3 regions of the Sodalis ligni genome follow, and region 3 is predicted to be linked to each of the others. Evidence: riboswitches for the same ligand, from Rfam matches in the RefSeq annotation. Region 3 holds a riboswitch; each other region holds the start of a gene.

Region 1 (3,278 bases), 590 kb from region 3:
GGTAGCCCGACGCTGTTATTGGCCAGCAGAAAGAAGCCGGCGGCCAGGACAATGCCCGGCATCGCCAGGATCAGCATGCCGCTCAGGTCGAGCATTTGCGCTCCCCATAAAGAACGGCGTAACCGCAGTTCCCGGCTGCTCCATAACAGCATCAGCGTTAGGGTAATACACAGCAGGCCGGCGCCGAGGGCAATCCGTAACGAGGTGAGCATGGCCGACCATAAGGCCGGCCGGGCCAGGGCCGAGGCAAGGTCGCGGTTGATACCGTCGGCGACCACCGCCAGCAAGGGGGGCAGCAACAAGAGTAATGCCATGACGATAACGATCCCGTCGATGATTCTTCCCCGGTGCCTGTCGCGGGGATTGCGCCAGGCTGACGGCCGGGTGTCCCCCACCGGAAAAGCCTTGGCCAGACGCTGGCTGAACAGTACCAGGCCCAGGCAGCAGATCATTTGCAGCAATGCCAGCAGCGCCGCGCGGCCGGGATCGTAGTCGTAGCTCAGCGCTTGGTAAATGGCCAGTTCGATGGTGGTGGCTCCGGGCCCGCCCCCCAGGGATAGCACGGTGGCGAAACTGGCGAAGCACAGCATAAAAATCAGCGCCGCCGCCGGCAGTAGCTGACGGCGCAACCAGGGCCACTCCAGCAGCCGGAAAAAATTCCAGCCGCTGATATTGAGCTGTGCCGCCAGCTGGCGCTGTTCCACCGGGATACTTTCCAGTCCCTGTAGCAGCAGCCGCGTCGCCAGCGGCAGGTTAAAAAAGACATGGGCCAGCAGGATACCCGGCAAACCATAGGGGGAGAAACCATAAGGCAAGTGCAGCGCCGCGCTTATCTGCGCCAGCCAGCCCTGGCGGCCGTAAACGTCCAATATACCGAATACCGCCACCAGCACCGGCATCACCAGCGTCATGGCGCAAAAGCGCAGCAGCAGCAGGCGGCCGGGGAAACGACGGCGAAAAAGCGCCCGGGCGAGAAAAATCGCCGGCAAGACCGACAGTACCGCCGACAGCAGCGCCTGCCAGAGGGTAAAACGCAGCACATGGCGAAGATAGCCGTCGGTCAGCATATCCCGCCATTGGGTGGCCGGGGCATTGATCCATAACGCGCCGACGGCCGACAGCGCAATGGCGGCCAGCAGCGCGGCCGCCAACAGTCCCGGCCACAGCCAGCGGGGGATTATTGGCTGACGGCGCGCAGCCATGTCTGGGTCCAATTGTTCCGTTGTTTCGCCACTTCCTGCGGCGTATAGGACAGCGTTTTTTGCGGCGGCTGGTCAAAACCGGCCGGCAGCGGAGTCTTTATCACCGGGTACATCCAGTTGCCGGTGGGGATGGTCTGCTGGAAGGCCGGCGTCACCATAAAATGCATAAACTGCTGCGCCAGCTCGGGATTTTTACTGGCGGCCAGTTGGCCGGCCACTTCCACCTGCACGTAATGCCCTTCGCTGAAGGACGCTGCGGCGTAATTATCCTTTTTCTCTTCCACTATATGGTAGGCCGGCGAGGTGGTGTAGCTGAGCACCATATCCGCTTCCCCTTTCAGGAACAGCCCATAGGCCTCGCTCCAGCCCTTGGGCACGGTAACGGTCTTTTTCGCCAGACGTTGCCAGGCCTGTGGCGCGTCGTCGCCATAGACTTTTTGCACCCACAGCAGTAAACCCAGTCCGGGGGTGCTGGTGCGGGGATCTTCATAGATGATTTTCAGCGGCGCCGGGCCATCGATAAGCTCATGCAGGCTGGCGGGGGGATTTTTAAGCTTGTTTTTATCGTAGACAAAGGCGAAATAGCCGTAATCAAAAGGCAGAAAAGTAGCGTCATGCCAGCCTCCGGGCAGGATAAGTCCTGCGGTATCCACGTTATGGGGTTTAAACAGATGGGTATCCTGGGCGGCCTGGATCAGATTATCATCCAACCCCACCACCACATCCGCACTGCTTTTTTTCCCTTCGATGCGCAGGCGATTGAGCAGCGCGACGCCGTCTTCCTGGACGATGAATTTCAGTTCACAGCCGCATTGGGCTTCAAAGGCCTTTTTAATAGCCGGGCCGGGGCCCCATTCGGAGGCGAATGAATCATAGGTGTAAACCGTCAATACGGGTTTTGCCCATGCGGGTATGGAAGCCAGTAAAATAAGGGAAGGTAACCATTTTTTTATCACGTTGCGCTCCTGAAAAGAAGTATGGCAAAGGAGTTCTGAGGCAGCGCGGCGCGCTCTCAAATCCCTTCGCCGGTATTAACCGGATCAGGTTCGACGGGTGTGGTCTCAGCGAAATTCACCGGCGGCATAGTGCCGGAAAAAATCGCACCCCGTTGAGAACGCGTTCATTGTAGTGGGTTTGTTCGCCTCTTGACAGCGTTTAGGAATCCGGCGGCGCAAACCAGGCGGATTTGAAATCGAACCAGCCGAGGGCATTCATGCGCACGCCGCGCATGCTGCGTTGCCCTTGCAATATCATCCGGTGGTGAAACAGAGGGTGCAGGCGATAATCGGTGACCAGCGCGCTGCACCACTCCGCCAGCGGTAATTGCCGGCTGCGCCAGGTTTGCGCTATCCGGGCGAAATCAGTTTGCAGGCAGTGATGCAGTAACGGCATTTCATAGAAGGTAGCGAACAGCGAGAATTCCAGCGGCGGGGAGAAGTTGGCGCTGCCAAGCCAAATGTCGCTCTGCGCCGCGCCCTGATGCCAGGCTTCGTAGTTCAGGGTGTTGACGGTCAACTGGATATCCAGTCGTGCCAGGACCTCGGTCAAGGCGCGGCATAAATCATCAAATTCGGAATGGGCGTGGTAAACCGTCAGCCTGAGATGGGTCAGTCCCGACGGTTTCGGGCGCGCCTCGGCGACCTTGTTGTGGTGCCAGCGCGGCAGGATACCGTAGGCCGGCGACCAGTAGTGCTGATAGGCCGGTCCGGCCTGCACCAGCATGGATATCGGGTCGATGTTTTCGCAGAGCCAGCGGCGATGTTCCGGGTTTTGCATCAGCGGCGAGCGCTGATCGAACAGAATAAAATAGCAGCCGTCCCCCAGGCGGGTTTCCAGCTCATCATGGCCGCTGTCGTCTCCTTGCAGTTGCACCCCTGAGTAGGTCAGCTCAGCGGTAAGATCCGGCAATACCCAGATATTCACCTCATCAATCAGTGCTCGATAGCCGAAATAGTCATCAAAAGCCCGGATTTTCAGCTGGCTCGGGCCATTGTTGACTACGGCATAGGGCCCGGTGCCGATGGGACGTCGGGTAAAATCAGGTAATGTTTGCCACTCCTGCGGCAAGATCATGGC
Region 2 (3,278 bases), 1.7 Mb from region 3:
ATCGCCCCGGCGAATCGCAACTATAATGCATGGAGCGATTTGCGGGTAATAGCGTTCATGGCAATGATCGCACAGGCAAGCCCACTCTTTGCCGCTAATGCGCATGGTATGTCCGCAGTAGCCGCAAAACCGGTGGGCCCGGTAGAATTCCGCCAGCTGGACACCCCTCCCTGCCAATTGGAACAGGCCGGGGTCTTGGTCAATGATCTGCCGGACCGATCCCATGTCCCTGGGCATGGTATGGCGTACCAGCCAGGCGATAGACCCTGCCCATTCGCCGATGGGGGTTGCAGTAAACCCCTGCAGCGACCAGGCGGAGGCCAAACCAAACGGCAATTCCCCTTGGGGTAACCACAATTTGCTGTTCTGGCTGACAACCCACCAGCCGTGTTCGTTACCGCTGAGTTCTTGTTCCATTTTAGTTGCACTACCCCTTTTTCACTGGCAATCTAGAATTTAGCTTTAAAAGATAAATAACGCAGCGTTACTTTTTATTACATCGGAGTCTGTCATGTTAAACCAGCTGGAAATCTTGGCTCAACGGGTTGGCGGCAGTAACGAACTTATTGACCAATGGCTGGTGGCCCGCCGGGGCTTACTGGTTGCTTATTACCATCTCATCGGTCTTAAGCCCAACAAAGAAAAGCATACTCCTCTGGATGAAAACGCGCTGGACGACTTTTGCCATCATCTCGTGGACTATCTGTCCGCCGGCCATTTTCATGTGTACGATCGTATCGTGCCGGAGGCGGACGAAAGCGGTCCCAACCGTCTTTTAATAACGCAGATCTACCAGGCTTTGCAGGAAAATACGCAACAAATCATGTCGTTTTATGACAGCCAATTTGAGACCGCCGTGGATCATGACAACTGCATGGAGTTCCAGGAAGCCCTTTCCGGCGTCGGCGAGGCGCTGGGCACCCGGTTTTCGCTGGAGGACAAGCTGATTCAAAAGGCGTTGGAGCACCGAGCGGACTATCGGCCCTCGGAACCCGCCGCCAATAATGACCCGGATGCCTCGCGCCTGGCTTAACGTCGGGTCTGAGCATCCTTTTCGGCTCATCTGAGCCGCAACGCTGACCAATCGCCCCGGCGTCAACGAGTAGGGGCACTTTGTCAGCAAACGTTGGCTCGTTATGAGCCGGTATCTTGTCGGAGTGCCTAGCGCGTACATTACGCCAGGCTGAGACCGTTAATTCGGGATCCGCGGAACCTGATCGGGTTAATACCCGCGAAGGGAACAAGAGTAATTCAACGCCACGAATCATCGTCAATCGACATATGATTCCAGCCCTGTCTTATTACTCCCGTAGCGCTCCGGACAAGCAATTTTCCCTAACTTCATTATGAGGAATTGCTATGTCTCTACCCACCACTCCGTCCCGCCGCGAACAGCGGGCACAGGCCCAGGATTTTATCAATCGCCTCAAAGGCGAGGCTTTCCCTAACTCACGCCGCATTTATTTGCAGGGCAGCAGTGCCGATATCCGGGTGCCGATGCGTGAAATAAAGCTCAGTCCCACCATGATCGGTGGTGATAAAAGCGCCCCCCGCTATGAACAGAACGAGCCGGTGCCGATATACGATACCGCCGGCCCCTATGGCGACCCGGAGATAACTATTGACGTACGCGCCGGTTTGTTTCCGTTGCGGGCTCGCTGGATCGCACGCCGGGCGGATACCGAAACCGTCAGTGAATTAAGCTCTCGTTACAGCGGGGAACGCCGTGCCGACGACGGTCTGGATGAAATCCGCTTTGCGCCGGGCCATATGCCGCAGCGCGCCAAATCCGGGCGCTGCGTCACCCAGTTACATTATGCCCGGGCGGGTATCGTGACGCCGGAAATGGAGTTCATCGCGCTGCGGGAAAACATGGGCCGTGAACGAATCCGCGGCGAAGTGCTGTTGCAACAGCATCCCGGCCATGGCTTCGGCGCTGAGCTGCCGGAAAATATCACGCCGGAATTCGTGCGGCGGGAGGTCGCCGCCGGCCGCGCCATCATCCCCGCCAATATCAACCATCCCGAATCAGAGCCGATGATTATCGGCCGCAATTTTCTGGTGAAGGTGAATGCCAACATCGGCAACTCGGCGGTGAGCTCCTCCATTGAAGAAGAAGTGGAAAAACTGGTATGGTCCACGCGCTGGGGCGCGGATACCGTCATGGATCTCTCCACCGGCCGCTATATCCACGAAACACGGGAATGGATACTGCGCAACAGTCCGGTCCCCATCGGTACGGTGCCCATTTATCAGGCGCTGGAAAAGGTCAACGGCGTGGCGGAGAACCTGACCTGGGAAACTTTCCGCGATACCCTGCTGGAGCAGGCGGAACAAGGGGTGGACTACTTTACCATTCATGCCGGCGTGCTGCTTCGCTATGTGCCTATGACCGCCAAACGGTTAACCGGCATCGTCTCCCGCGGCGGATCCATTATGGCGAAATGGTGCTTGTCCCATCACAAGGAAAGCTTTCTGTATGAGCATTTCCGCGACATCTGCCAAATCTGCGCCGCCTATGATGTCGCGCTGTCGCTGGGTGATGGCCTGCGACCCGGTTCCATCCAGGATGCCAACGACGAGGCGCAGTTCGCCGAACTCTATACCCTCGGCGAACTCACCAAAATCGCGTGGGAATATGACGTCCAGGTCATGATCGAAGGCCCCGGCCATATCCCCATGCATATGATTCGCCGCAATATGACCGAGCAGTTGGAGCACTGCCACGAAGCGCCTTTTTACACGCTCGGGCCGCTGACCACCGACATTGCCCCCGGCTATGATCATTTCACCTCCGGCATCGGCGCGGCGCTTATCGGCTGGTTCGGCTGCGCCATGCTGTGCTACGTCACGCCCAAGGAACATTTGGGCCTGCCGAACAAAGAGGACGTGAAACAGGGGCTTATTACCTACAAAATCGCCGCCCACGCCGCGGATCTGGCCAAAGGCCACCCCGGCGCGCAGATTCGCGACAACGCCATGTCCAAGGCGCGGTTTGAATTCCGCTGGGAGGATCAGTTCAACCTGGCTCTGGACCCCGCCACCGCGCGCGCTTACCACGATGAAACCCTGCCTCAGGAGTCGGGGAAAGTGGCGCATTTCTGTTCCATGTGCGGACCGAAGTTCTGTTCAATGAAGATTTCCCAGGAAGTCAGGGATTATGCCGCCGCCCAGGCCATCGACGTTCAGCAAAGCGGCATGGATACCATGTCAGCCGAATTCCGCGCCCACGGCGGGGAAATTTATCTGACGCCTACCGAAGCGGGGATAAATAAATG
Region 3 (3,278 bases):
AATACCTGGCCTCTTATATTATCGAAAATCCTCTTGAAATTAACCTTTCAGCCAGTCATTAATTACCTGGCGGGAATATTAAATGATGAGTATTAGTTAATATTGCAGGCATAGATTATGGAAAAATCAGTTGAAAACAGCCAAGATGTTTTTATCACAGCCATGAAAAAGAACTTAAGCTCTATCTTATCCAGATTTTCAAGAATACTCATGTTTTTGTTTTGCTTACTTAATGATGAACAAATCACACAGTTTTCCTGCCTCTATAATATCCGATTATCCGGCGGGCTGGATTAATCAATATAAAACCATGGCTATCAAAAATTGATCCGGTCATGATCATCGCATGTCGGAAATTTTCGCCATTTATTTGGCCTGACAATCTGGCGATAATCCATCAGCACAGTTTTTCAATCTGTCGAAATTTTATCGTCTGAACAGCGGTTATACCTTCACGTTGCATGACGGCGACGACAACCTGGCGACGCTGAGCCTCACCAATCGCACCGGCAGCTCGGATTTTTATCGTATCATCGAGCAAAATAAGGAAAAATTCCAGATGCTGTTGATTACCACTCATGAAAAAGTGATCAATTTTATGCGCGCCGAAACGCGCGCTATGCAGCCTTACAGCGGCCCACCCACCCATGCGCTGCTATCGCCCAGGGAAAAAGAAGTATTATTCTGGGCCAGCGCGGGTAAAACCTATGGCGAGGTGGCCACTATTCTTACCATCAGAGAAGGAACGGTAAAATTTCACATAAGAAATATTATTGATAAGCTTGGCGTTGTCAATGCTAAACATGCCATTAGCCGTGCCATGGAGCTCAAGCTTTTCAGTTAATGCTTTATGAACGATAAGGTTGGATAAAATTATCTTCGCTGGTCTTGTGTGTTCTGTTTTATTAAACCAGATCCATATATTGATGTACTAATTACATTCATTTTCTCAGGGTTTCACCTCGGAAAGCTAAAACCTGATGTTGATTGTAGCTGCGTTTATACCCTCTCTTTTAATCTAATCGGACGGGATACCGGCGCCGCGAAGTTGTAGACAGTGTCGGTAGTAGACATTGAAAATATAGCAGGAAGCAAATAGGATTGATTATATTACATGTGTAAAATTATTGCCCCTTATCTGCTTTTTTTATTCCCATTGATGGCCTTCGCCTCCAATGTTGTTGATAAAGAGGTGCTGCAACGCATTTTGAATAACGTTTCCCATGAGTGCCTTGGCAATCCGGCCTGGCCAATCTCCCTGCCGGTGGATAACGATCCCTGGCTCTTGGGCCGTCTCGAGGCCTTGGCCGAGTCGGGGCTGGTTCAGCCGGCCTGGCTTGATAATCGCCCCGTCTGGCTGCTGACCCCCACCGGCGCAGTTTCCTCGCCCCGCTCCGGCGATGGGTGCATCGGCCGGATGCTGTTGCGGCATGGCTTGCAAGAAGTCCCCTGCGATCGTTGATCTTTTCTTCCCGCACCCGGATAATCAACAGACTTGACTCGGGGTGTCCGTTGTTACGCAGCGGACTGAGATTTAACCCGCATAACCTGATCTGGATAATGCCAGCGTAGGGAAGTCACGGCGTCCCTTCCTCCGGATCCCGTCTTCTTTAACGCCGGCTGGGAGCAATATGACTGTACAACCTATGGAATTTCCCGGCCTGACCGCGGCCGCCTCCCTTGATTTGCTTCGGCAGCATGCGCCGCTGGTGCATTGCTTGACCAATGACGTGGTGCAGGCTTTTACCGCCAATACCCTGCTGGCGCTCGGCGCCGCGCCGGCAATGGTGGTCGATCCGGAAGAGGCGGCGCAATTCAGCGCCATGGCCGATGCCCTGCTGGTGAATATCGGCACGCTGCGCCGCCGCCAGGCGGAGGCCATGCTGGCCGCCGTCCAGGCCGCTAACGAGGCCGGCACTCCGTGGGTACTCGATCCGGTGGCGGCGGGACCTCTTGCCTATCGAACCGGGTTCGCCCATAGTCTCCTGCCGCTGCGCCCGGCCGCCATCCGCGGCAATGCCTCCGAGATCCTGGCCTTGGCCGGCGAGAGCGCTCTGGGACGCGGCGTGGACAGTGCCGATGATTCCAGCCTGGCCCTGTCCGCCGCCCGGAAGCTGGCCACGGACCATCACACGCTGGTGGCGGTAACGGGACGGGTGGATTTTGTCACCGACGGGGAGCGGATATGGTCCATCAATGACGGCCATCCGCTGATGACCCGGGTGACGGGGACCGGCTGCGCGTTATCGGCGGTGGTGGCGGCCTTTTGCGCGCTGCCGGGGGATCGTTTGTCGCACGTGGCCGCCGCCTGCAAAGTCATGGCCCGCGCCGGCCGGCTCACCGCGGCTGACGTCAAGGGGCCCGGCAGTTTTGCCGTGGATTTCCTTGATAGACTCTATACTCTCCAGGGAGAGCAGCTGCAATGAGCCGCATCCGGAATCTCTTGACCATCGCCGGTACCGATCCCAGCGGCGGGGCCGGCATCCAGGCCGATATGAAAACCTTTTCGGCCCTCGGCGCTTACGGCACCACGGTAATTACCGCCCTGGTGGCGCAAAATACCCGCGGCGTGCAATCCATTTATCCCATCACTCCTGAGTTTGTAGGTGAACAGCTGGACTCGGTGCTCAGCGATGTGCGTATCGACAGCGCCAAAATCGGCATGCTGGGGCAGGGGGATATCGTCCGGGTAGTGGCGGAAAAACTCCGGCAATATCCCATCCCCTTCGTGGTGCTGGACACGGTTATGGTGGCAAAAAGCGGTGATTTCCTGCTGGCGCCGGATGCGGTGTCGGCGCTAAGGGATGAACTGTTGCCGCTGGCATCCATCATCACCCCCAACCTGCCGGAGGCGGCGGCATTATTGAACTGCCCGCCGGCAGACGATGAAAGCGGCATGCGTGAGCAGGGCCGGGCGCTGCTGGCGTTGGGTTGCCGGGCGGTGGTGATGAAAGGCGGCCATCTGCATGGAGAATCCAGCCCCGATTGGCTGATTACCGCCGACGGGGAGCTGCGGTTCGATGCCCTGCGGGTCAATACCCGCCATACCCACGGCACCGGCTGTACGCTGTCCGCCGCGTTGGCGGCGTTGCGCCCGCAATATGACGACTGGGAGCAAACCCTGCGGGCGGCGAAAGCCTATTTGCAGCAGGCGTTGCTGCATGCCGATGATTTAGAGGTCGGGCAGGGGATTGGACCCGTTCATCATTTCCACCAGTGGTGGTGACATGCCGGTTAACACACCTTCGGCGTAGCTCAGCAGCGAGCGGGCATATTGC

Evidence for each region. A riboswitch is a leader RNA that binds a small molecule or an ion and turns the genes downstream of it on or off. The one in region 3 is predicted to bind thiamine pyrophosphate.
Region 1: linked by a shared signal. The riboswitch ahead of thiB (thiamine ABC transporter substrate binding subunit) and the one ahead of thiM (hydroxyethylthiazole kinase) in region 3 are both predicted to bind thiamine pyrophosphate.
Region 2: linked by a shared signal. The riboswitch ahead of thiC (phosphomethylpyrimidine synthase ThiC) and the one ahead of thiM (hydroxyethylthiazole kinase) in region 3 are both predicted to bind thiamine pyrophosphate.

Annotation. Positions count from the first base shown of each region.
Region 1 covers NZ_CP075169.1:4,979,951-4,983,228, reverse strand. The annotation lists gene thiP (thiamine/thiamine pyrophosphate ABC transporter permease ThiP) at 1-1,202, opposite strand, end outside; gene thiB (thiamine ABC transporter substrate binding subunit) at 1,178-2,158, opposite strand; TPP riboswitch at 2,202-2,320, opposite strand; gene sgrR (HTH-type transcriptional regulator SgrR) at 2,358-3,278, opposite strand, start outside.
Region 2 covers NZ_CP075169.1:6,067,474-6,070,751, forward strand. The annotation lists gene nudC (NAD(+) diphosphatase) at 1-417, opposite strand, end outside; gene rsd (sigma D regulator) at 512-1,033, shown strand; TPP riboswitch at 1,144-1,257, shown strand; gene thiC (phosphomethylpyrimidine synthase ThiC) at 1,360-3,278, shown strand, end outside; gene thiE (thiamine phosphate synthase) at 3,276-3,278, shown strand, end outside.
Region 3 covers NZ_CP075169.1:4,388,844-4,392,121, reverse strand. The annotation lists gene GTU79_RS20525 (helix-turn-helix transcriptional regulator) at 416-844, shown strand; gene GTU79_RS20520 (hypothetical protein) at 1,115-1,462, shown strand; TPP riboswitch at 1,492-1,592, shown strand; gene thiM (hydroxyethylthiazole kinase) at 1,632-2,426, shown strand; gene thiD (bifunctional hydroxymethylpyrimidine kinase/phosphomethylpyrimidine kinase) at 2,423-3,226, shown strand; gene GTU79_RS20505 (hypothetical protein) at 3,173-3,278, opposite strand, start outside.